DNA from 2 places in the Pseudochrobactrum algeriensis genome. Region 2 is predicted to be linked to the other one. Evidence: predicted binding sites of a transcription regulator. Region 2 holds the regulator's gene; the other holds the start of a gene.
The links. The regulator HrcA, encoded in region 2, represses chaperone genes, less so after heat shock. The targets are predictions, from matches to a motif close to GTTAGCACTCNCNNNNNGNGAGTGCTAAC.

Region 1: a site for HrcA is predicted at 8,307-8,335, ahead of groES (co-chaperone GroES). Genes of this name have one in related genera too.

Annotation. Positions count from the first base shown of each region.
Region 1 is NZ_CP075361.1:738,101-749,292, reverse strand. It holds gene ileS (isoleucine--tRNA ligase) at 1-2,505, opposite strand, end outside; gene KHQ09_RS05380 (MipA/OmpV family protein) at 2,872-3,693, opposite strand; gene KHQ09_RS05375 (bifunctional riboflavin kinase/FAD synthetase) at 3,799-4,821, opposite strand; gene KHQ09_RS05370 (TIGR01459 family HAD-type hydrolase) at 4,877-5,725, opposite strand; gene KHQ09_RS05365 (Tad domain-containing protein) at 6,276-7,994, shown strand; gene groES (co-chaperone GroES) at 8,408-8,704, shown strand; gene groL (chaperonin GroEL) at 8,814-10,457, shown strand.
Region 2 is NZ_CP075361.1:179,969-191,160, forward strand. It holds gene nth (endonuclease III) at 1-131, shown strand, start outside; gene KHQ09_RS02995 (aspartate/glutamate racemase family protein) at 128-766, opposite strand; gene KHQ09_RS03000 (sulfate transporter family protein) at 778-1,497, opposite strand; gene KHQ09_RS03005 (adenosine kinase) at 1,746-2,768, shown strand; gene KHQ09_RS03010 (trimeric intracellular cation channel family protein) at 2,806-3,465, opposite strand; gene grpE (nucleotide exchange factor GrpE) at 3,635-4,282, opposite strand; gene hrcA (heat-inducible transcriptional repressor HrcA) at 4,389-5,474, opposite strand; gene rph (ribonuclease PH) at 5,688-6,404, shown strand; gene KHQ09_RS03030 (VOC family protein) at 6,551-6,976, shown strand; gene rdgB (RdgB/HAM1 family non-canonical purine NTP pyrophosphatase) at 6,981-7,634, shown strand; gene hemW (radical SAM family heme chaperone HemW) at 7,634-8,845, shown strand; gene rsmI (16S rRNA (cytidine(1402)-2'-O)-methyltransferase) at 8,868-9,773, shown strand; gene KHQ09_RS03050 (YraN family protein) at 9,832-10,203, shown strand; gene cysG (siroheme synthase CysG) at 10,329-11,192, shown strand, end outside.

The DNA.
Region 1 (11,192 bases), 560 kb from region 2:
CGGATTATTCCATTCAGCAGGAATGTTGCGGAACTGCTCCAGATGCACGGAAACCGCATCTTTATAACGGTCAAGCCATGCTTCTTCCGTTGTGAAAGGCAGCATCGGTGCGAGCCATGTCACGATATTATCGAACAGGTGACGCACGGTCTGCAAAGCAGCTTTGCGGCGCAGGCTCGATGGTGCATCGCAATAAAGCGCATCTTTGCGGATATCGAAATAGAAAGCCGACAACTCGATATTGGTGAAGTCGATCAGCGCACGGGTGATGCGTTTGAATTCAAATGCATCATAACCATTGCGAACAACTTCATCCAGCTCGCTCAGGCGATGCAGCATCAGCTTTTCAAGCTCCGGCAGATCGGCATAGGCAACTTCTTCGCCTTCATCATGCGCCAATGTACCCAGCATCCAGCGGATAGTGTTACGCAGCTTGCGGTAAGCGTCGATATTGGTCTGGATGATGCTCTTGCCGAGGCGCTGATCGTCCCAGTAATCCGAGGTCATCACCCAGAGACGCAGAATATCTGCACCGGAATCCTTGATGATTTCCTGCGGGGTCACTGTATTGCCGAGCGACTTCGACATTTTCTTACCATGCTCATCCATGGTGAAACCATGGGTCAGCACTGCATTATAAGGTGCACGGCCACGGGTTCCGCAGCTTTCCAGCAGCGAGGAATGGAACCAGCCGCGATGCTGATCCGAACCTTCCATATAAAGATCGGCAGGCCATTTCAGATCAGGGCGGTCTTCCAGCGTGAAAGTATGGGTTGAACCGGAGTCGAACCAGACATCGAGAATGTCGGTAACCTGCTCCCAAGCCTCACCGGCGCGGTTGCCGAGGAAACGCTCACGCGCACCTTCTGCAAACCATGCATCAGCACCCTCCACTTCAAAAGCCGCGAGAATACGTTCATTCACAGCTTCATCAATCAGCACTGCGCCATCTTCGGCTGCGAAAACGCAGATCGGCACGCCCCATGCGCGCTGGCGTGACAGCACCCAGTCAGGACGATTTTCAATCATCGCACGCAGGCGGTTCTGTCCGGCAGCCGGTACAAAACGTGTATCATCAATGGCTTTCAGAGCGCGGGAACGCAGCGTTGTGCCGTCGCCCAGTTCTTTGTCCATATAGACGAACCATTGCGGTGTATTGCGGAAGATGATCGGTTTTTTCGAGCGCCATGAATGCGGATAGGAATGCTTCATGCGGCCACGGGCGAACAGCAGACCACGCGCGATCAGTTCTTTGATAACCGCTTCATTGGCATCACCCTTCTTGCCGTTATCATCGATAACACGGGCAGCACCGCCTTCACGGTCAGGGCCAAAGCCCGGCGCATCGGCAGTATAGAAACCGGCATCATCCACAGGGAAAGGAATCGCAGGATTGATACCGCGTGCTTCAAGTTCACGTGCAGCATCCATCCATGCTTCAAAGTCTTCACGACCATGGCTTGGCGCAGTATGGACGAAGCCTGTACCGGCATCATCGGTCACATGCTCACCGGCAACCAGCGGCACAATAAATTCATAACCGCCGCCAAAGCCTTTGAGCGGATGGGCAGCAGTCATGCCATGCAGCTGTGCAGTGGAAACATCGCGCAAACGATTAAAAGTCAGCTTGGCTTTCTTGAAGCATTCCTCAGCCAGATTATCAGCGAAGATCAGCTTCTCACCAGCCTGCGGGCCAAAATCATTTTCCGCGCCGGTCACTTCATAAAGACCGTAGGAAACCTTTGGCGAATAGGCGATGGCGCGGTTGCCCGGAATTGTCCAAGGTGTCGTCGTCCAGATCACCACATGCGCGTCAGCTAGTTCCGGCACGGATGTGACAGGGAATTTCACCCAGATCATATCCGACTCAACATCGTGATATTCAACTTCGGCCTCGGCCAGAGCAGTGCGCTCAACAACTGACCACATAACCGGCTTGGAACCGCGATAAAGCTGGCCGGAACGGGCGAATTTCAGCAATTCACCGGCAATGCGGGCTTCCGCATGGAAATTCATTGTGGTGTATGGCTGTTCAAAATCACCGGTGATTGCCAGACGTTTGAACTCATCGGTCTGAACCTTGATCCAGCCTTCAGCAAATTCACGGCATTCCTTGCGGAATTCATTAACCGGCACTTCGTCTTTATTCTTGCCCTGCGCACGGTATTTTTCTTCGATCTTCCATTCGATCGGCAGACCGTGGCAATCCCAGCCTGGGACATAGTTCGAATTATAGCCGCGCATCTGGAACGAGCGGGTGATCACATCTTTCAGCGTCTTGTTCAGCGCATGACCGATATGGATATTACCATTGGCATATGGAGGGCCGTCATGCAGCACCCAAAGCGGACGATCCTTGGCATCTTCACGCAGCTTCTTATAAAGATTCATCTCTTCCCAGCGTGCGACCAGCAGCGGCTCACGCTGCGGAAGGCTGGCACGCATCGGAAAGTCGGTCTGCGGCAGGTTAAGCGTTTTGGAATAATCGATTTTTTCAGCAGTCATTATCTTGAGCATTCAGTTGGACTACCAAGCATAATGCAGGCACTATGCTTCTCTCAGGCAGGCAGTCTTAAGAAAATATATATCCTGAAATTGCGGCAGAGTTCATCATACCTCAGGATGTCAGCTATTCTTCCCGGACCTTTCCCCCTGAACCATCCGGTCAGGCTTAAGAAAAGGCCGGGCCAATAATTCGGCCGGCATAGCGCAGCATTATAAATATCGAGTATTGTCTCATCATGGTGATGCTTTTACCAATGCAGGCGCGCAGAATAAAGAGGCAAGACAGATAAACTTTGCCCTTCCGGCAGATTTTCAAAGCAAATAAGCCGTTACTTTTCTAAAACCTGACGGTTTTCGCTCCAAACATCAGTCCAGCGTAAAATCAAAACGATAGGTTGCCGAAACACCAACCGTCAACTGATGGCGCGATCCGCGCTCGGATACAAGGCTGGAGCGCGCTGCTTTACCCTGCAATTTAGTATATTCGGCGTAAAGGCTGGTTGTGATTTTATCGGTTGTCATCCATGTCACTGCGCCGCCCAGTCCAGCAGATGTAACTCCCCCGCCATCCGGATCATAAACGGAAAGACCGCTGGCAACGGATTCCTCAGCATTAATACCATAATAGGTATCCAGATATTTCTCGGAAGCAAAGGACATGCGCGGCCCGCCGGAAACACGGATAGCCGGTGTCACATCATAAAATGCATCCCCTGCCAGTTCGCCGACAATACCATTATGCGCCCGAACCCCGTGACGCAGTTCTGAGCGCAGACGAAACCAGTCCGTCGGATAGAATTCCATAAAGCCGCCGACCTCACCGCCCCATGGCACATCTTTCAAGCCATCGGCCTGACTGCCCCCGCGTGCCATCAAAAACTCGCCGGTCAGCCCCACGCGAAAATCTTCCATATCCATCAGAGCGAAGGAAATATTGTCATTGCGGGATGAAAAGCGCTCGGCAACACCTGTGCGGCCGAAGGAAATCAGAGGCTGCGCACTCATTATATATTTGCTGGAGCCTGTAAAACGGGGCTGGCGGTAAAAGTCGCCGCCGACGGTCAGCGACCAGTCACCTGACCAGAAATGTTTTCCTGATGATTGTCCGCCCTCTTCCGCCAAAGCCGGATGAATGAATGATGCAGCAGACAAAACAGCCAATCCGGCAATCCGGAACCGGTTAAACATATTACGCAAAACGCATACTCCAGACGCCATTTGCAGGCGGACAAACAGGTATGCGCTTATTTTTCAAGTAAAGCGGTAAATATATTCTGAAATATTGAGATCAATTCAGCTGCGGGAGAATGTCAGATAGGAATCCAGCAAAGAAAGCGGCTGTACAGCGGATAATATTGCCCGTGCTTCAGCTTCATCCTGCCGCATCTGCACCATCAATGCATCAAGCGAATCGAATTTTTCTTCTCCGCGTAAATAAGCAAAGAAAGATACAGAGCAGAATTCGCCGTAGAGATCGCCTGAGAAGTCAAACAAGAATGTCTCAAGCAATGCGCAACCGTCACTATCCACGGTCGGGCGGCGGCCAAAACTGGCAACACCATCATAAAGTGTGCCGTCAGCACGGCGGAAACGCACAGCATAGATACCGTGCTTCAGATTGGTCTGCTCCGGCAGCGCCATATTAGCTGTCGGAAAACCAAGCGTGCGCCCCAGTTGCTTGCCTTTAATAACTGTACTGGCCAGCGTGTAGCGGTAGCCCAACAGTCCCGCGGCTCCCGCCACGTCACCTTCCGCCAGATGGGAGCGAATGCGCGAGGAGGAAACCACCTCGCCGCCCTCATCGGTGAAAGGCTCAATCAGCGTGACGCCGAAACCGTGTTTCTCACCCGCCTGTTTCAAAAACTCAGGATTGCCCTGCCGCTTTTTGCCGAAGTGAAAATCAACACCGGTAATGACTTCCGATGCACCCAGCCGTTCGATCAATGCCTGATCGATGAATTCCTGCGCACTCAGGCAGGAAAATCCGGCATCAAAGCCCTGCTCCACCACAACATCAAAACCGAGCAAACCCAGAATAGCCGCTTTTTCCTGCGCATCAGTCAGGCGGTCAACCGGCTGATCCGGATTGAAAAAACTGCGCGGATGCGGCTCAAATGTCAGCACAACTGCCGGACAATTGCGCTCTTTGGCCAGTTGCAGGGTTTTCTCAAGCACAGCCTGATGACCGCGATGCACACCGTCAAAATTGCCGATCGCCACCACGCCGCCGCGCATATGTGCAGGCAGCGGCTCACTGCCGTTCACACCGCAGGTGAGACGAAGAATTGCGGATTTTGCAGCAAATTCTGAAGGCATCGCAGTCATTGAGTTGTTTCAGATCAGTTGTTCAGGGATTAAAAACTTCCGGCAATCACACCAGATAACGCATCACTGCTGCCGGCGCCTCACCGTGACGGCCAAGAAATGCCAGCAGCTTGTCGTGATCGACTTCGCCCTTGGCCACATAATCAGCCGCGTGAATACCGCCGGAAATATACAGAACATCCACGCCGTAATTCTGCGCACCTTTCACATCGGTCAGCATACCGTCGCCGATAGCAAGGATGCGGGATTTATCGACAGACTTGCCGGTCAGCTTTTCTGCGGCCTGCATTGCAGCCGCATAAATCGGGTGATGCGGCTTACCGGCGATAAGCGTGCGACCGCCGAGCTGCGTGTAATCACGCGCCAGTGCACCGGCACACCAGATCAGGCGGGTGCCGCGTTCCACAACGATATCAGGATTGGCGCAGATGAATGGCAGATTGCGCGAACGGAAACGCTGCAGCAGTTCGGCATAATCTTCCGGCTTTTCCACTTCATCATCGACCAGACCGGTACAGACAACACCGGACGCCTCATATTCTTCAACCAGCTCCACATCCAGCCCGTCATAAATCGCCAATTCGCGCTCAGGCCCCAGATGATAGATTTTGCGCGGGCCTGCAGCGATCAGATCACGGGTAACATCACCGGATGTCACGATCTGGTCATAGCTCTCATTAGTGATGCCCATCATTTCCATCTGGGCGGCAACACCGGGATTTGGGCGCGGCGAATTGGTAATCAGCACCACTTTGACACCGGCCTCGCGGGCACGTTTCAGAGCATCTGCAGCCGGACGATAGGCTTCCACCCCATTATGCAACACGCCCCAGACATCACTGAAGATCACATCATAGCGGTCAAAAAGATCATCGAGTTTCGCCGGATGCAGCATAAAACTATCCTTAAATCAATTATCTCCGCAGCTAAACGGAGCACAGGCGCACCATTCGCGCGCACGGATCTGCATGAAAGACGCGGTCGAAGCCAAAGCTTCAGGCGCCGGATTTTATAAATGCTCTAAACCAACAGGCAGCATATGTCACCCGTTTTGCGTGGGCGAAAATATCACAACACTGTTTATATTTTGACGCAGCACGGAACAATGCCGCTCATGTTTCATTAACTCTACCCTGTACCCAGTTTTTTTACTGTGTTTCGTGACGGCTTGTTAGAACCAATCCATTACCATCAGAGAAAATGAAAAGATTGAATCGCGTTTCCTGTTTTGCCTGCCGTTATCTGAAACGTCACACGACATGAAACAGACGGACAATAAGAAGACTATGTTCCGGCCTGTGCCGGCAGGAGAGACTATGCGTTGCGTAAAAAGCCCAAAACAGCGATCCGGCAGTTTTTCTGCACTGATAATGCGGTTTCGCAGAAACCAGACCGGCGCTATTGCCCCGCTTTTCGCATTGATGCTCCCGCCTATTCTTTTTGCAATGATGCTGGCGATTGACACAGCCAATCTGATGCGTGTGCGCGGAAATGTTCAGCAGTCACTTGATGCCGCTGCGCTGGCTGTCGGTAAGCGCTTCACTGTCGTTTCGGAAGAAAGCCAGATCCGGGCATTCGGCAAAAAAATATTTGATGCTAATCTGCGTGCCATCGAACCGGACAAAACTCAGTTTACTCTGGAGTTTCCTAAAGGTCGCGATTCAGACCAGCAAATCGTTGCCGGCGCATCCTTCCGTTATATTTCATTTTACGGAAGAGCCGTAATGGCAATGACGAAAGATGAGGTTGACTGGGATCAATATACTTTTTCAATGTCTGCAACTGTACGCCTTAAGAATACTCTGGAAGTCGCTCTTGTCCTTGATAATTCCGGCTCGATGGCTGAGCGCGGTTCGGGCTCAGGTCTCAAACGCATAGATTTACTTAAGCAGGCATCCACTCAACTTGTAGACAAGCTGGCAGAACAGGCCAAGCTTATAACGCATCTTGAAAATCCGGTACAGTTTTCCCTGGTTCCTTTTGCTGCCTCAGTCAATATCGGCCCTGAAAACCAGACCCAGCCGTGGATGGATCAGACCGGCATTTCGCCGGTTCATTATGAAAACTTCACCATGCCCACGGCAAACAACCCTATCAATGTCGGGTACAATAAAAATATCATTCTTCGTGATGGTGCTTATTTTAAACAAGGGTCTGGTTGGGGAAGCGAAAACGGCCATTATTTCACGCGGTTCAGCCTGTATAATGACATGCAAACCACACGTGGCAGAACATATACAAGCTGGAAAGGTTGTGTAGAAGCACGCCCCGGAGAGTACGGCATTAATGCTGATCGCCCGACGATTGATAAGCCTGACACGATGTATGTGCCGATGTTCGCCCCCGATGAATATGACACCAGCCGCTCTCTGAACCATTGGTGGTCGGATAACGGGGGACGCTACGACAGCTATCAAACGATGCAACGGGATTTGAAAAAATACTACATCGCGCAAAACACGTCTGGTGAAGGAACATCCGGTCCGAATTACAGCTGCACAACAACGCCGATCACTACACTTACAGATGTAACAACTGACAATGGCCTGAGAACGGTAAAAAATGCCATTGCCAAAATGCAACCGGATGGCGGTACAAATGTGCCGGAAGGTATGGTCTGGGGCTGGAGAACACTTATCCAGAATTCGCCATTTGCAGGCGGAAGAGCTATTTCGGAGCGGGGCAATGATAAAGTCGTCATTGTTCTGACCGATGGTGCCAACACTTATTACCGTTACAACTCACTCGGCGGTACAGACTATGCAAACAACATATCCAACTATTCTTCACTGGGATATACCGCAGTTACAACTAAATCCTACGACAGAACACGTATTTTTCAGGAAGCACGCGGCGCCAGCAATGTTCATGACAATGCCTATTATACTGAAGCACTGAATGCGCGCTTCAAAAAATTGTGCGAGCTTGCAAAACAGGACAAAATCATGGTGATGACTGTTGCGCTTGATCTGCGGCAGAACAATGCGACAGATCGCAAGCAGATGGAAACTATGAAACAATGCGCCTCAGAATCTCGGGTGCGATTTGATAAGGACTTTCCTACCCAGCGGGCAAAACTTTTCTGGAATACAACCGGCGGCAATCTTGAACAGACATTCCGTGAAATTGCGGATGAATTATCCAATTTGCGTGTTGTCCGCTGATTGATGAGAAAAACCACGGCGCGGCTGCACAGAGCCCGCCGTGGTTTTATGTTTTTCACCCTCACAACAGAATTCATACCGCCTTCACATTCGAACAATAATATCCGAAACCCAGCGACACGCTTTTGCGACATGTAAATTTGTTGCCGTCAGGCACTTATAAATCCGCAGGACGGGCATCATATTTGTGCCTAAGCATCTGATTTACGATGCCCCCTGTCAGTTTTTACAGGGTTTATCACCGGCAATATTGTCTTTTATGCCCGCCGGAAACCTTGACTCCGAAACGGCTCTTTCCTATATCAAAAGCACGTTAGCACTCACACAAAGAGAGTGCTAATAATCCACGGGCCGAAAGGCCTTCAACTCATTTTGCTGCCTTATTTCAAGGCGTATTTTCAAGGGTTATATCCATGGCAGAGATCAATTTCCGCCCTCTTCATGACCGCGTTGTCGTTCGTCGTGTAGAATCGGAAGCAAAGACAGCCGGTGGCATCATTATTCCTGATTCAGCCAAAGAAAAGCCGTCTGAAGGCGAAGTTGTCGCCGTTGGTTCCGGTAACCGCGATGAAAGCGGCAAGCTGGTTGCTCTGGACGTTAAAGCTGGCGACCGCGTTCTGTTCGGCAAATGGTCCGGCACAGAAGTGAAGATCGGTGGCGAAGACCTGCTGATCATGAAAGAATCCGACATTCTCGGAATCATTGCCTGATTTTCGATTTAGCCTGAGCGGTTCATAGCCCGGGCTTATTCACCATCCCTTTTCAACAGTTCAAATCGGGAAGCTTTGAAGGTAAGACCTCAGGCTCCAGGAGAGAAAAATGGCTGCTAAAGACGTAAAATTCGGTCGTTCAGCGCGCGAAAAAATGCTGCGCGGCGTCGATATCCTTGCAGATGCTGTTAAAGTAACGCTCGGCCCTAAAGGTCGTAACGTTGTTATCGACAAATCTTTCGGTGCGCCACGCATCACCAAAGACGGTGTATCGGTTGCCAAAGAAGTAGAACTTGAAGACAAGTTCGAAAACATGGGCGCACAGATGCTGCGCGAAGTCGCAAGCAAGACCAATGACACTGCCGGTGACGGTACAACAACCGCTACTGTTCTCGGTCAGGCCATCGTGCAGGAAGGCGCAAAAGCTGTTGCTGCCGGCATGAACCCGATGGATCTGAAGCGCGGTATTGATCTGGCTGTGACTGAAGTTGTTGCAAACCTGCTCGGCAAAGCTCAGAAAATCAACACTTCTGAAGAAGTTGCTCAGGTTGGCACAATCTCCGCTAACGGCGAAGCTGAAATCGGCCGCATGATTGCGGAAGCGATGCAGAAAGTCGGCAACGAAGGCGTCATCACTGTTGAAGAAGCCAAGACAGCTGAAACCGAGCTGGAAGTTGTTGAAGGTATGCAGTTTGACCGCGGCTACCTGTCTCCGTATTTCGTAACCAACCCAGAAAAGATGGTTGCAGAACTGGAAGACGCTTACATCCTTCTGCACGAAAAGAAGCTTTCCAACCTGCAGGCTCTTCTGCCGGTTCTCGAAGCTGTTGTTCAGACTTCCAAGCCACTCGTCATCATCGCTGAAGACGTGGAAGGTGAAGCACTGGCAACTCTGGTTGTTAACAAGCTGCGCGGCGGCCTGAAAATTGCTGCTGTTAAGGCTCCGGGCTTCGGCGATCGTCGTAAGGCAATGCTCGAAGATATCGCTATCCTCACCGGTGGTCAGGTTATCTCCGAAGATCTCGGCATCAAGCTGGAATCCGTGACCCTCGACATGCTCGGCCGTGCGAAGAAAGTTGCGATCACCAAAGAAAACACAACTGTTGTTGATGGTGCCGGTTCGAAAGCTGAAATCGAAGCCCGCGTTGGCCAGATCAAACAGCAGATCGAAGAAACTTCTTCCGACTACGACCGCGAGAAGCTGCAGGAACGTCTTGCCAAGCTAGCTGGCGGTGTAGCAGTTATCCGCGTTGGCGGTGCGACTGAAGTTGAAGTTAAAGAACGCAAAGACCGCGTTGACGATGCTCTGAACGCAACCCGCGCTGCGGTTGAAGAAGGTATCGTACCTGGTGGTGGTACAGCCCTGCTCCGCGCATCGGCCAAGATTACCGTTACAGGTATCAATGCTGATCAGGACGCCGGTATCAACATCATCCGTCGTGCGATCCAGGCTCCTGCCCGTCAGATCACCACAAACGCCGGTGAAGAAGCATCCGTAATCGTTGGTAAAATCCTCGAAAACGCTTCCGAAACCTTTGGTTACAACACTGCAACCAACGAATATGGCGATCTGATCAAAGCTGGTGTTGTTGATCCGGTTAAGGTTGTACGTACTGCTCTGCAGAACGCAGCTTCTATTGCTGGCCTGATGATCACCACCGAAGCCATGATTGCTGAACTGCCGAAGAAAGACGGCGGCATGCCAGCAATGCCAGGCGGCGGCATGGGCGGCATGGGCGGCATGGACTTCTAAGAAGTCCATCCGAGCATTTCGTAGCACAGGCGTGAGCGCCTGTGCGGCCACGATAATGCGGCTAAGAAATGAAAAAGCCTCTGAGAAATCAGGGGCTTTTTTTTACGCCCATGAACTAAAAATCCTGCACCGCAAAGCGGTGCGGGTAGCGGCATGGATTTCTAAGAAATCCATCCGAGCACTTCGTAGCACAGGCGTGAGCGCCTGTGCGGCCACGATAATGCGGCTAAGAAATGAAAAGCCTCTGAGAAATCAGGGGCTTTGTTTATATCAAAACACTAAAATCTGCACGGCATAACGATGCGTCACAGGATATAGCTTGCCTTATGCATTTAAGCTGATTATGTAGCCTCTCCATTTTTCAGGAGAGATATTTCTAAATAAATTGTAACCAATGCGATTAGCGACCATCACAATTGCAATGCATTATTTTTTTAAAGTTACTGTACTTAATGATAACTCAAAATTATTTTAGTATCTCCTTAAGGATCAGGCTTTAAAGATTGAAAATCTGCAGCTTGCGCTGGTCGGCACTCCTATTTGCCCCCGCTTGAAGGAACTGCTGACCGCGCATAGGGAAGACGGGGAAACCCGTCTTCCCACGCCTTTCTCAGTACAATTTCCGCTTTTCACAAGTCATAAATAAGAGCTCCGATATGCCGCTTGCGCCTGTGAAACTCATAGTTCAGCCTGTTGGCTGGCCGCTCCATCTCAGCACTCTGTTTTACATATAAA
Region 2 (11,192 bases):
TGATCCTGCATGGCCGCTATGTCTGCAAGGCCCGTACACCGGATTGCGCCAATTGCGTGATCGCCGATATTTGCAAATCGGCGCAGAAAACCAATACGATTCCGGCACCCTTGCTACGGATCGAAGATTAAGCGCGGTGCAGAAGCTGGCGCAGGGCGGCAGTTGGTGCATCAAACACGTGTGTCTTGTGGCGGATAAGTGCAGCGGCATTTGCCATAGAGGTTTGCGCCAGAACTACCAGCTGGCTGCCTGTATCATGTGCGGCGTTCGCAGTATCTGCAATTGCTCTTTCATAGGCTTTGATCTCACCGGCACGGAATAAATCCCATGCGCCGTCAATCAGCCTGATATCGGGTGCGACCTGCGCATTGGCAAAGACCTGACGGAATAATTCTGTCGTCGGTTCCAGTGTTGTCGGGGCAGTACACAGAACACTCACAGATAAACCGCTCTCCAGAGCCTGCTCTGCCAGAGCACGGTCTGTGCGCAGAACAGGCTTGGCAAAACCGGCGCGGGCACTGTCAGCGATTGCACCAAGGGTTGAACAGGTCACAAGAACTGCATCTGCCTCAGTGATGAGGTTTTGGATGATATGCAGCGTTGCCATTTCAATGGCTGGAGTAATACCTCCCTGCTTTTCTGCCGCTTCCAGCAATTCACCGTGAACCGCATGGTTGAGCTGTCCGGCATCAAGCTGGAAGGCTGCGGCAGCTTTCCCGAAAATTTCAATATTGCTGGCGGCCGTATGCAGGCAGGCAATGCGCATCTGTTTCTCTGTCAGTTTCTGTTGTTTGTGACCGGTTTCTTGCCGCTCAGGGCTTTATGCAGATGCACCATCATGGCAGCGGCGAAGAGCGGTGTCAGCAAATTGATGAGCGGTATCGCCATAAATCCGGCAATCACCAGACCACCGAGAAAAACTGTAATCCGGTTTTCTTCACGGAAGGCTTTGGCACCATCCTCGCCGCGATAGCGCATGGCTGCAAATTCAAAAAACTCACGTCCGAGAAGATAGCCGTTAACGATGAAAAAGGCGATCAGATTAACGCCCGGTATCAGCAGCATCAGCAATGCGAACAAATTGCCGAGGATGACCACAACCAGAAATTTGAGCGAATAGACGAGGGAACGGCCAACCGGCATCGGTGTGCCGGCCGGTTCATTGCTGTAATCTTCGCGCTCGATAATCTCTGCCACATCATCAAGAAACATACCTGCAATCAACGCAGTAACCGGCGCAATCAGAAAGGCGAGCAACAGCGCCAGCACAAAACCGGCGGCAATCGCGGCAAACAGGCCGAGCCAGCTTGTCCAGTCCGGCATAGCAGGCAGCATATTTTCAAACCACGGCCATGCCAGCCAGAAAAAGAACTGCCGTGCCAGTGCCCATAATGCGATCAGCGCCAGCAGGGTCAGGCCGAGCGATTTCCACAGAACTGAGCGGAACTCCGGTGAGGGCAGGCGATAGAGGGCATTAAGCGCGGCGGTGAGGATCATCGGGGCTCCGTCTTTTTTGTCTGGCGCGCATCTTATACGAAAACCGCTATACACTTTTCGGGATGCGCTCTTTTTTCCGATAGATAGGGAGCCTGTACGGGTGCAACAAGATGAGTTTTACAGATCGCCCGCTGTATTGATGAAAATGAAAACGCTTTTCTGCACTGGCAAAAAACACATTCCATAGATAGAACTGGTGCCGCAATGGATGTGAGGGCTGAGTTCCGGTCATCCGCCGCGAAGTTTTTATGGGAGTAAAAGCCATTTCTGCCGCCAAATATGACGTGTTATGCATCGGGAATGCAATTGTCGATATTATTTCCCGCACCGAAGATGATTTTCTGGTCAATAACGGCATTATCAAAGGTGCTATGAATTTGATCGACAGCGAAAGAGCCGAGCTGCTTTACAGCCGCAAAGGCCCTGCGATTGAAGCGTCAGGCGGCAGCGCAGGCAATACTGCGGCAGGTGTGGCCAGTCTGGGCGGTCGCTCTGCCTATTTTGGCAAAGTGGCGATGGATCAGCTCGGCACGATTTTTACACATGATATTCGTAGTCAGGGTGTGGCGTTTGATACGGCACCATTGCAGGAAGGCGTACCAACCGCCCGTTCCATGATTTTTGTGACGCCTGATGGCGAGCGTTCCATGAATACCTATCTCGGTGCCTGCGTGGAGCTTGGTATTGAAGATATTGAAAGCTCTAAAGTCAGCACATCCAAGCTGGTCTATTTTGAAGGCTATTTGTGGGATCCGCCACGCGCCAAAGAAGCAATCTTGCTGGCGTCGAAAATCGCCCATGAGCATGGCCGTGAAGTGGCTATGACTTTATCCGATCCGTTCTGTGTGGATCGTTACCGTGATGAGTTTCTTGATCTGATGCGCTCCGGAACGGTTGATATTGTTTTCGCCAATGAGGCGGAAGTTAAATCACTCTATCAGACTTCATCTTTTGAGAGTGCGCTTGAAGCCTTGCGTGCCGATTGCAAACTGGCTGCAGTGACCCGTTCGGAGCAGGGCTCGATCATTCTGCGTGGTGATGAAACCGTGGAAGTACAGGCGATTGAAATTGACGCGCTGGTCGATACAACCGGTGCAGGCGATCTTTATGCCGCCGGTTTCCTCTATGGCTATACCAATGACTATCAGTTGAAAGAATGCGGTGCGTTCGGCTCATTGGCTGCCGGTATTGTTATCCAGCAAATCGGCCCGCGTCCGCAGAATAATCTGAAGGATATTGCTGCACAGGCCGGTCTTATCAAAGCCAGCTGAATGGATAAATAAAACGGGTAGATATGACTTCCCGTTTTTATTCGTCGCGCACAATACCGTCACGTTTGAGTTCTTCTTCTGTGCGTCCGCGCCGCGCTTTGTGTGCAGGCAGTACCCAGCCGTAATATAAAGCGCCGCCGCGGATCAGAAAAGCGATGCCGGTACCGGCCAGCACAGAGAAGGTGATCGGCGCATTGAGCGCACTCAGCGCCACAAACGTACAGGCACCGGCAAGCGCTGCGGAAATATAGATTTCACGGCGCATCAATACAGATGGCTGCCCTGCCACCACATCACGCAAGACGCCGCCCATTGTTGCGGTGAAAATACCGGCAACGATGGCCACCCATGCATTGAAACCGAGATGCAATGCTTTTTCTGCGCCCATCACGCTGAACATCGCCATACCAATCGCATCAAGCCAGAGCAAAATACGATAACGCGATTCAACACGGTGTGCGGTGAAATAGACCAGAACAGCAGCACTGGTGCCGATCAGCAGATAGAGCGGTTCACGCACCCAGTTGACCGGTGTATTGCCGAGCATCAGATCACGCAGGGCACCACCGCCGACGGCGGTCATATTGGCAAGAAAGATGAAGCCGATAATATCAAGACGGCAGCGCGAGGCTGCCAGCGCACCGGTTGCGGCAAAGACAAAGACACCGGCATAGTCGATAAAATCGATAAATGTCATGTCTTGTCCTCCCTTATCTAAGCAAATCGCACCGGATTGCTTATGCTTGTGTAGCGCAATTTTATAAAAATTCAGCCCAATAAAAAGCGGACGCAAGGAAAGCCCTGCGTCCGTTTTGTCTTTACACTGAGCGACTGAGACTGATGTTAAGCCGCAATGTCAGGATATTTTATTCTTTAGGACCGCCGCGTGATACGCCGACCATGGCCGGACGCAGAACGCGGTCGCCGATGGCATAGCCGGTCTGCATGACCTGAACGACCGTATTATTCGGCACATCAGTATTCGGAACTTCAAAAATCGCCTGATGGAAATTCGGGTCGAATTTCTGACCTTCCGGCGACAACTGGGTTACACCATGACGCTCCAGTGCATTGATCATTGCACGTTCAGTCATTTCCACGCCTTCAGCCAGTGCTTTCAGGCCTGTGTCTTCAGCAAGCGCATCTGTCGGAATAGCATCCAGCGCACGACGCAGATTGTCCGATACAGAAAGCATGTCACGGGCAAAATTGGTCACCGCATAGGCTTTCGCATCCTGCATTTCGCGGGCAGTGCGTTTACGCAGATTTTCCATATCGGCAGCCAGACGCAGCATCTGGTCTTTCAGCGCATTATTCTCCACCTGCAATTCGGCAAGCGGGTTGATGGCATCTTCAGCGGCAGCATCATCTTCTGCAGCTTCAGCCACTGCTTCATCCTTGCGCGCTTTCAGAAAATCATCAGCGGCACGCTTCAGAGCATCGCGGTCACGCGGATTATTCAGGTCGCGCTGGCCAAGATCTGGGGTTTCGCCGTTTTTCTTTTCGTCAGCCATTATTCTCTTCCGTCTTGAATCATATTGTCTGGGATATCGATGTTTGTGTACTGAAAATCAAGGCCATCGCTCTGTGGCGCGGCAAATTAACAGGGTGAAACCGGTTTTAACCCCGCAACAGGCGGGAAACCAGCGAGGCCGTATAGTCCACCATCGGCACGATACGGGCATAATTGAGCCTTGTCGGGCCGATCACGCCAAGCGCGCCGATGACCCGTTGTTCGGAGTCGCGATAGGGCGCAACCACCAGTGAGGAGCCGGACAGGGAGAAGAGTTTATTCTCCGAGCCGATGAAAATCCGTACACCAGAACCGGCTTCCGCCAGATCCAGCAGCTGGATCATGCCTTCTTTGGTTTCCAGATCGTCAAACAGCAGGCGTAACCGTTCCAGATCATCCTGTGCGGAGATGTTTTCCAGAAGATTGGAACGTCCGCGCACAATCAAACGGGTTTGCTGGTCACCGGATGCACCGCTCCACACTGCCAGCCCCTGTTCCACCAGATGCTGGGAGAGGCTGTCGAGCGCCTGACGGGTTTCCTCCTGCAAAGTTGCAATCTGTGTGCGGGCTTCGGCAAGGGTTTTGCCGTGGATATGGGCATTCAGAAAATTCGAGGCTTCAATCAGCTGAGAAGACGTCACACCTGCAGGCAGGTCAAGGACACGGTTCTCTACATCGCCGCTTTGCGTGACCATCACCGCCAAAGCACGGGTCGGGTCAAGCCGCACAAATTCAATATGCTTCAGTGCGCCTTCGGCCTTAGTCGCCAGTACCAGACCGGCACCGCGTGACAGGCCGGAGAGGATTTGGCTGGCTTCGGTCAGCACATGCTCGACAGAGTTATTTTGCCCTGCTGCCCGCACCTGATGTTCAATGCTGCTGCGTTCATCGGCGGGAAGGTCGCTGACCTCCATAAAGGCATCGACAAAGAAGCGCAGACCTAGTTGGGTCGGCATCCGGCCTGCGGAAATATGCGGAGAATAGACCAGTCCCAGATGTTCCAGATCACTCATCACATTGCGGATGGTTGCCGGAGACAAAGATAAAGGCAGCAGACGTGACAGATTACGCGAGCCGACCGGCTCGCCGTCATTCAGATAGCTTTCAACAATGCGCTGGAAAATATCGCGTGACCGCTGATCCAGCACCTGTAAAGGGGCATGCAGAGTGTCAGCACGATCCGGTCTTATCATAGGTTCATTGGCTCCGTTTATACGCAATATATAGGCTATTGTGCAGCGCGGGCAAAGGGCGGGAGATGCCCTTTACATGTTTCCCCTTCGATTTTCCTTTAAATTTGGCGACTACAGGCTTAGAAGCAGGATAACTGCCTTTCAAAGGTGTCATCAGATTACAGTCAGGCTGCCGCTTATTGGCGATGCAGTCTTGTTTTAAAAGGAAAATCCATGCGTCCATCCAAACGCACTCCGGACGAAATGCGTGCAATCTCTTTTGAACGCGGTATTTCCAAACATGCAGAAGGCTCCTGCCTTGTGAAATTCGGCGATACCCATGTGCTTTGCACCGCAAGTCTTGAAGAAAAAGTTCCGGGCTGGATGCGCAACAGCGGTAAAGGCTGGGTCACAGCGGAATATGGCATGCTGCCGCGCTCAACCGGCGATCGTATGCGCCGTGAGGCTGCCAGCGGCAAACAGGGTGGCCGCACACAGGAAATTCAGCGTCTGATCGGCCGCTCCTTGCGCGCTGTTGTCGATATGCAGGCTCTGGGTGAATATCAGATCACTGTTGACTGCGACGTTATTCAGGCCGATGGCGGCACTCGCACCGCGGCGATTACCGGCGGCTGGGTTGCACTGCATGATTGCCTGCGCTGGATGGAAGCCCGCCAGATGGTCAAGGTCGACAAGGTTCTCAAGGACCATGTTGCTGCAATTTCCTGCGGTATTTACGAAGGCGTGCCGGTAATTGATCTGGATTATCCGGAAGATTCATCTGCTCAGACCGATGCGAATTTCGTGATGACCGGTCGCGGCGGTATTGTTGAAGTGCAGGGCACAGCCGAAGGTGAACCATTCTCGGATGAAGAGTTTGCGGCGCTGATGGTACTGGCACGCAACGGCATCAAGCGTCTGGTTGACCTGCAGAAAATGGCTGTTTCTTAACTCGGCAACAGGCTGCTCTGAATGCATTCTGAATTATCCAATAATTTAATTGGATAATTCCCCCGATCGTGAGCGGAGAATGTTCCGGAACCTGTTATAACGGGCCGGAGCATTTCCGTAACAATGATAATGGTGGGAAATTCATAATGCAGAACGAACAGCTGAAACCGAAACAGATCCTTGAAACCGCGCTTTATGTGCGCGATATCGAAGAGGCTGTGCAGTTCTACCGCGATATTCTGGGGTTGGAGCTGGCATTGCCCTATAATCATCGCAATGCATTTTTTCGCTGCGGCGAGGGCGTATTGTTGATTTTCGACGCCAGAGAGACGGTAAAACCGGCACCGGAAGGGGCGCTGCCTGTCCCGAGCCATGGTACAACCGGTGCAGGCCATATGTGTTTTGCAGCCAGCCGCGAGGAAATCGCACGCTGGAAGCAACATCTGGAAAAACATGGTATTGAGGTTGAGCGCGAATTTGACTGGCCGAATGGCGCGCGCTCACTTTACATCCGCGATCCTTCCGGCAATTCACTGGAATTCGCTGAACCCAAATTATGGAATAATGGATAAACTGATGAGAGAGCTGAACAAAGGCAAACTGGTTGTTGCAAGTCACAATGCGGGTAAGCTCAAAGAGTTTGCGGATCTGATCGGACCGTTCGGCTTTGATACGCAGTCCGCGGGTCAGCTTGGTCTGCCGGAGCCGGATGAAACCGGCACGACCTTCGAGCAGAATGCTTATATCAAAGCTTTTGCGGCGGCTGAAGCAACCGGTCTGCCGGCTCTCTCCGATGATTCCGGCATGATGGTTGATGCGCTGGGCGGTGAGCCTGGCGTCTACACTGCCAATTGGGCGGAACTGCCGGATGGCAGCCGTGATTTCAACATGGCGATGGGCAAAGTTATCGATAAGCTTGCTGCCGCAGGTGCAATGCTGCCGGAACAGCGCAAGGGTCGCTTTGTTTCCGTAATCTGCCTGTGCTGGCCGGATGGTCACGCGGAATATTACCGTGGTGAAGTGGAAGGCCAGATTGTTACGCCACGCGGCAATGACGGTTTCGGCTTTGACCCGCTGTTCCTGCCGGATGGTTATGACAAGACATTCGGTGAAATGACTGCAACGGAAAAACACGGCTGGAAGCCGGGTGATGCGCATGCCTTGTCGCATCGTGCACGCGCATTCAAATTGTTTGCCGAAGCAAAATTTGCCACGGCGGAAGTTAAATAATGCAGTCCCTGTCTGCCGTCGCTAATGCAAATAGTGTGAACCCACTGCCTATATTGCAGGCCGACGGGGATCATGCTTTCGGCATTTATCTGCATTGGCCGTTCTGCATGGCCAAATGTCCTTATTGCGATTTCAATTCGCATGTGCGGCATCAGCCGGTAGATCAGCCGCGTTTTGCGCAGAGCTTTCTGCGTGAAATGGCGACTTTGCGCGAGCGGACAGGACCACGCACGGTTACCAGTATTTTTCTGGGCGGTGGCACACCATCACTGATGCAGCCGCAAACCGTCGGCGCGTTGCTGGATGGAATCGCCAAATACTGGTCCGTTGCTGACAATATTGAAGTGTCGCTGGAAGCCAATCCGACCAGTGTGGAGGCCGACCGTTTTCGCGGCTACCGCGCTGCCGGTGTCAATCGCGTATCGCTCGGTGTGCAGGCACTGAATGACCGCGATCTCAAGCGTCTCGGACGTTTGCATTCTGTTGCCGAGGCGAAAGTGGCGATTGGTCTGGCACGCGAGATTTTCCCGCGTCTGTCCTTCGATTTGATCTATGCCCGCCCTGACCAGACGATTGCCGACTGGAATGCGGAATTGCGTGAGGCGGTAGCCCTCGCAGCCGATCATTTGTCGCTCTATCAGCTGACAATTGAAGAAGGCACACAGTTCTATAATCTCTGGAAGGCTGGCAAACTGACCACGCCGGAGCCGGATCATGCCGCAGCACTTTATGAAGAGACGCAGCGCGTGACAGCAGAGCTTGGTCTGCCTGCCTATGAGATTTCCAATCATGCGGTTGCAGGGCGTGAGTCCCAGCATAATCTGGTCTATTGGCGCTATGGCGAATATGTCGGCGTTGGCCCCGGTGCGCATGGGCGTTTCCGTGAGAATGGCACACGCACGGTAACCATTACCGAAAAACATCCTGAAACATGGGTGGATAAGGTTGAAGCCTCCGGTCACGGTATTATTGAAGAAGAATATCTGACAGCGGAACAGGAAGGCGATGAGTTTCTGATGATGGGACTGCGCCTGAAAGAAGGTGTTGATCTCAACCGCTATCAGAAGCTGACCGGCCATGGTCTGAACCCGCAGCGGCTGGAAGAGTTGCTGGAGCAAAAATTGCTGGAACTGCGCGATGAGCGTTTCTTGCGGGCAACGCCGGATGGTGCTTTGCTGCTCAATACGCTGGTTGCAGAACTGACTGCATAAGCCTTTAAAATAAGGATAGAACGTGGAAGACAATCTACAGGAAACGCGCGGCTATGTGGTGGGGGAAAAGAACTTCCGTGCCCGCCCGATTGAGCCTGCGCTCTATATTGTCGCCACGCCAATCGGTAATCTCGGTGATATAACTTTGCGGGCGCTGGAAGTGCTGGCATCGTGCGATGTACTGGCCTGTGAGGATACGCGCGTTACCCGTGTGCTGCTCAATCGTTTTGCGATTGCCCGCCGTCCGATGGCCTATCACGAGCATAATGCTGCTGAAGCCGGGCCAAAAATTCTGGAAGCACTGGCGACCGGTAAAAGCGTGGCACTGGTTTCCGATGCCGGTACGCCGCTGGTTTCCGATCCGGGCTATCGTCTGGTCGAGGAAGCCCGCAATGCCGGTTATAAAGTGGTGCCGGTGCCCGGTGCCTCGGCGGTGATGGCGGCTTTGATGGCCTCCGGCCTGCCGACCGACAGTTTCATGTTTTGCGGCTTCCTGCCACCGAAGCAGGGGCAGCGCCGCAATAAACTTGAGACCTATAAGACCATTGATACGACGCTGATTTTCTTTGAATCGCCTAACCGTGCCTCGGATACATTGCAGGATATGGCGGCAGTCTTTGGTGCGGATCGCCCTGCTGCTCTGTGCCGTGAGCTGACCAAAGCCTATGAGACTTTCTCAACCTCGACTTTGGGTGCGCTGTGCGAGCAATATGACGGCGAAGACCGTATTCGCGGTGAGGTGGTTTTGCTGGTCGGTGCGCCGTTGCAAAATTCCGTGCCGGTGACCGAGCAGGATATTGATGCTCTGTTGCTTTCGCTTGCACAGGAGCTTTCACCATCCAAAGCAGCCGGCGAGGCCTCCCGTATGACCGGTAAACAAAAAGGCGAGCTGTATCAGCGCCTGATGATATTGAAGGCCAAAAGCTAATGCGTCAAACCCGCCGCGCATGTCTCCCAAAAGTGTGAAGCGGTTTTGGGGAGAAGACATGCGCAAAAACAAAGCGAAGCAGCAGGCATTTTCTCGCGGAATACGGGCGGAACGGCTGGCTGCTTTCGCTCTGATGCTTAAAGGTTTTCGCATTGTCGAGCGACGTTACAAAACACGCTTTGGCGAGATTGATCTGATCGCCAGACGCGGCAGTCTGGTGCTGATTGTTGAAGTCAAAGCCCGTGCCTCCGTTGAAGCGGCGATGGAAGCTGTCAGTACTATGAACCTGTACCGGATTGAGTCCGCAGCCGATCATTGGCTTGCCCGTCAGCCGGATCATGACAGGCTTTCTCTGCGCTTTGATCTTATCGCGGTGCTGCCGCGCCGCTGGCCGGTTCATATTCCGGCGGCTGTCAGTTTCCGGAACTAAATTTCACGAAATTTGCAAAACTCGCAAAAGCGATGCGGCGCAGCGGCCAAGCGCACAAGCCTGTTGCTTATAAGCTGTCGCAGAATGCGCGATACTCGGCACAATCTTTAACCACCCTTTGAAAGGTGCTGATTGTGACGGCTCACCCAACCAGATTAACGGCTTTTCCGGCTTTCTTCCGCGTGGACAGCGCGGCAGTGCTGATCGTTGGCGGTGGTGAAGAGGCGCTGAACAAAGCGCGTCTGATTGCTGAAACAACAGCGCAAATCCGCATCGTGGTACCGGAAGGTGAGACACCGGAAGCTGATCTGGTGCAGTTCGTGCTGGATGGTGGCTATGATTTACGTACCGGTGCTTTGCAGGATAATGATTTCGCTCAGGTGAAACTCGCATTCGTGGCGACAGGTGATGCCGCACAGGATGCAAATATCGCTGATGAGATAAAAGCACGGCATATTCCGCTCAATGTGGTCGACAGGCCGCATCTGTGCGATTTCTTCACACCTGCGCTGGTGGCTCACGCACCGGTTGCCGTGGCAATCGGCACGGAAGGTGCAGGGCCGGTATTGGCGCAAAAACTGCGCCGCGAGATCGGTGCAGCGCTTTCTCCGCAGATCGGTGCACTGGCGCAACTGGCTGCGGATTATCGCGACAAGGTGGAAAGCACACTGCCGAGAGGTACAGCGCGGCGTCAGTTCTGGAATGTATTTTTCAACGGCACAATTACACAGGCTGTTGAGCGCGGTGATCTGAGCCTTGCGCGGGAGCTGGCCGATCAGGCTCTGATTGAGGTGAATATCCCTGCCGGTTATGTCTGGCTGGTTGGTGCTGGACCGGGGGCTGAAGATCTGCTGACTTTGCGTGCGCAACGCGTGCTGATGCAGGCGGATGTGATCCTTTATGATGCGCTGGTGCCGGAGAGCGTGGTGACTATGGGCAGGCGCGATGCGGTACGCATCCCTGTGGGTAAGCGCAAAGGCTGCCATAGC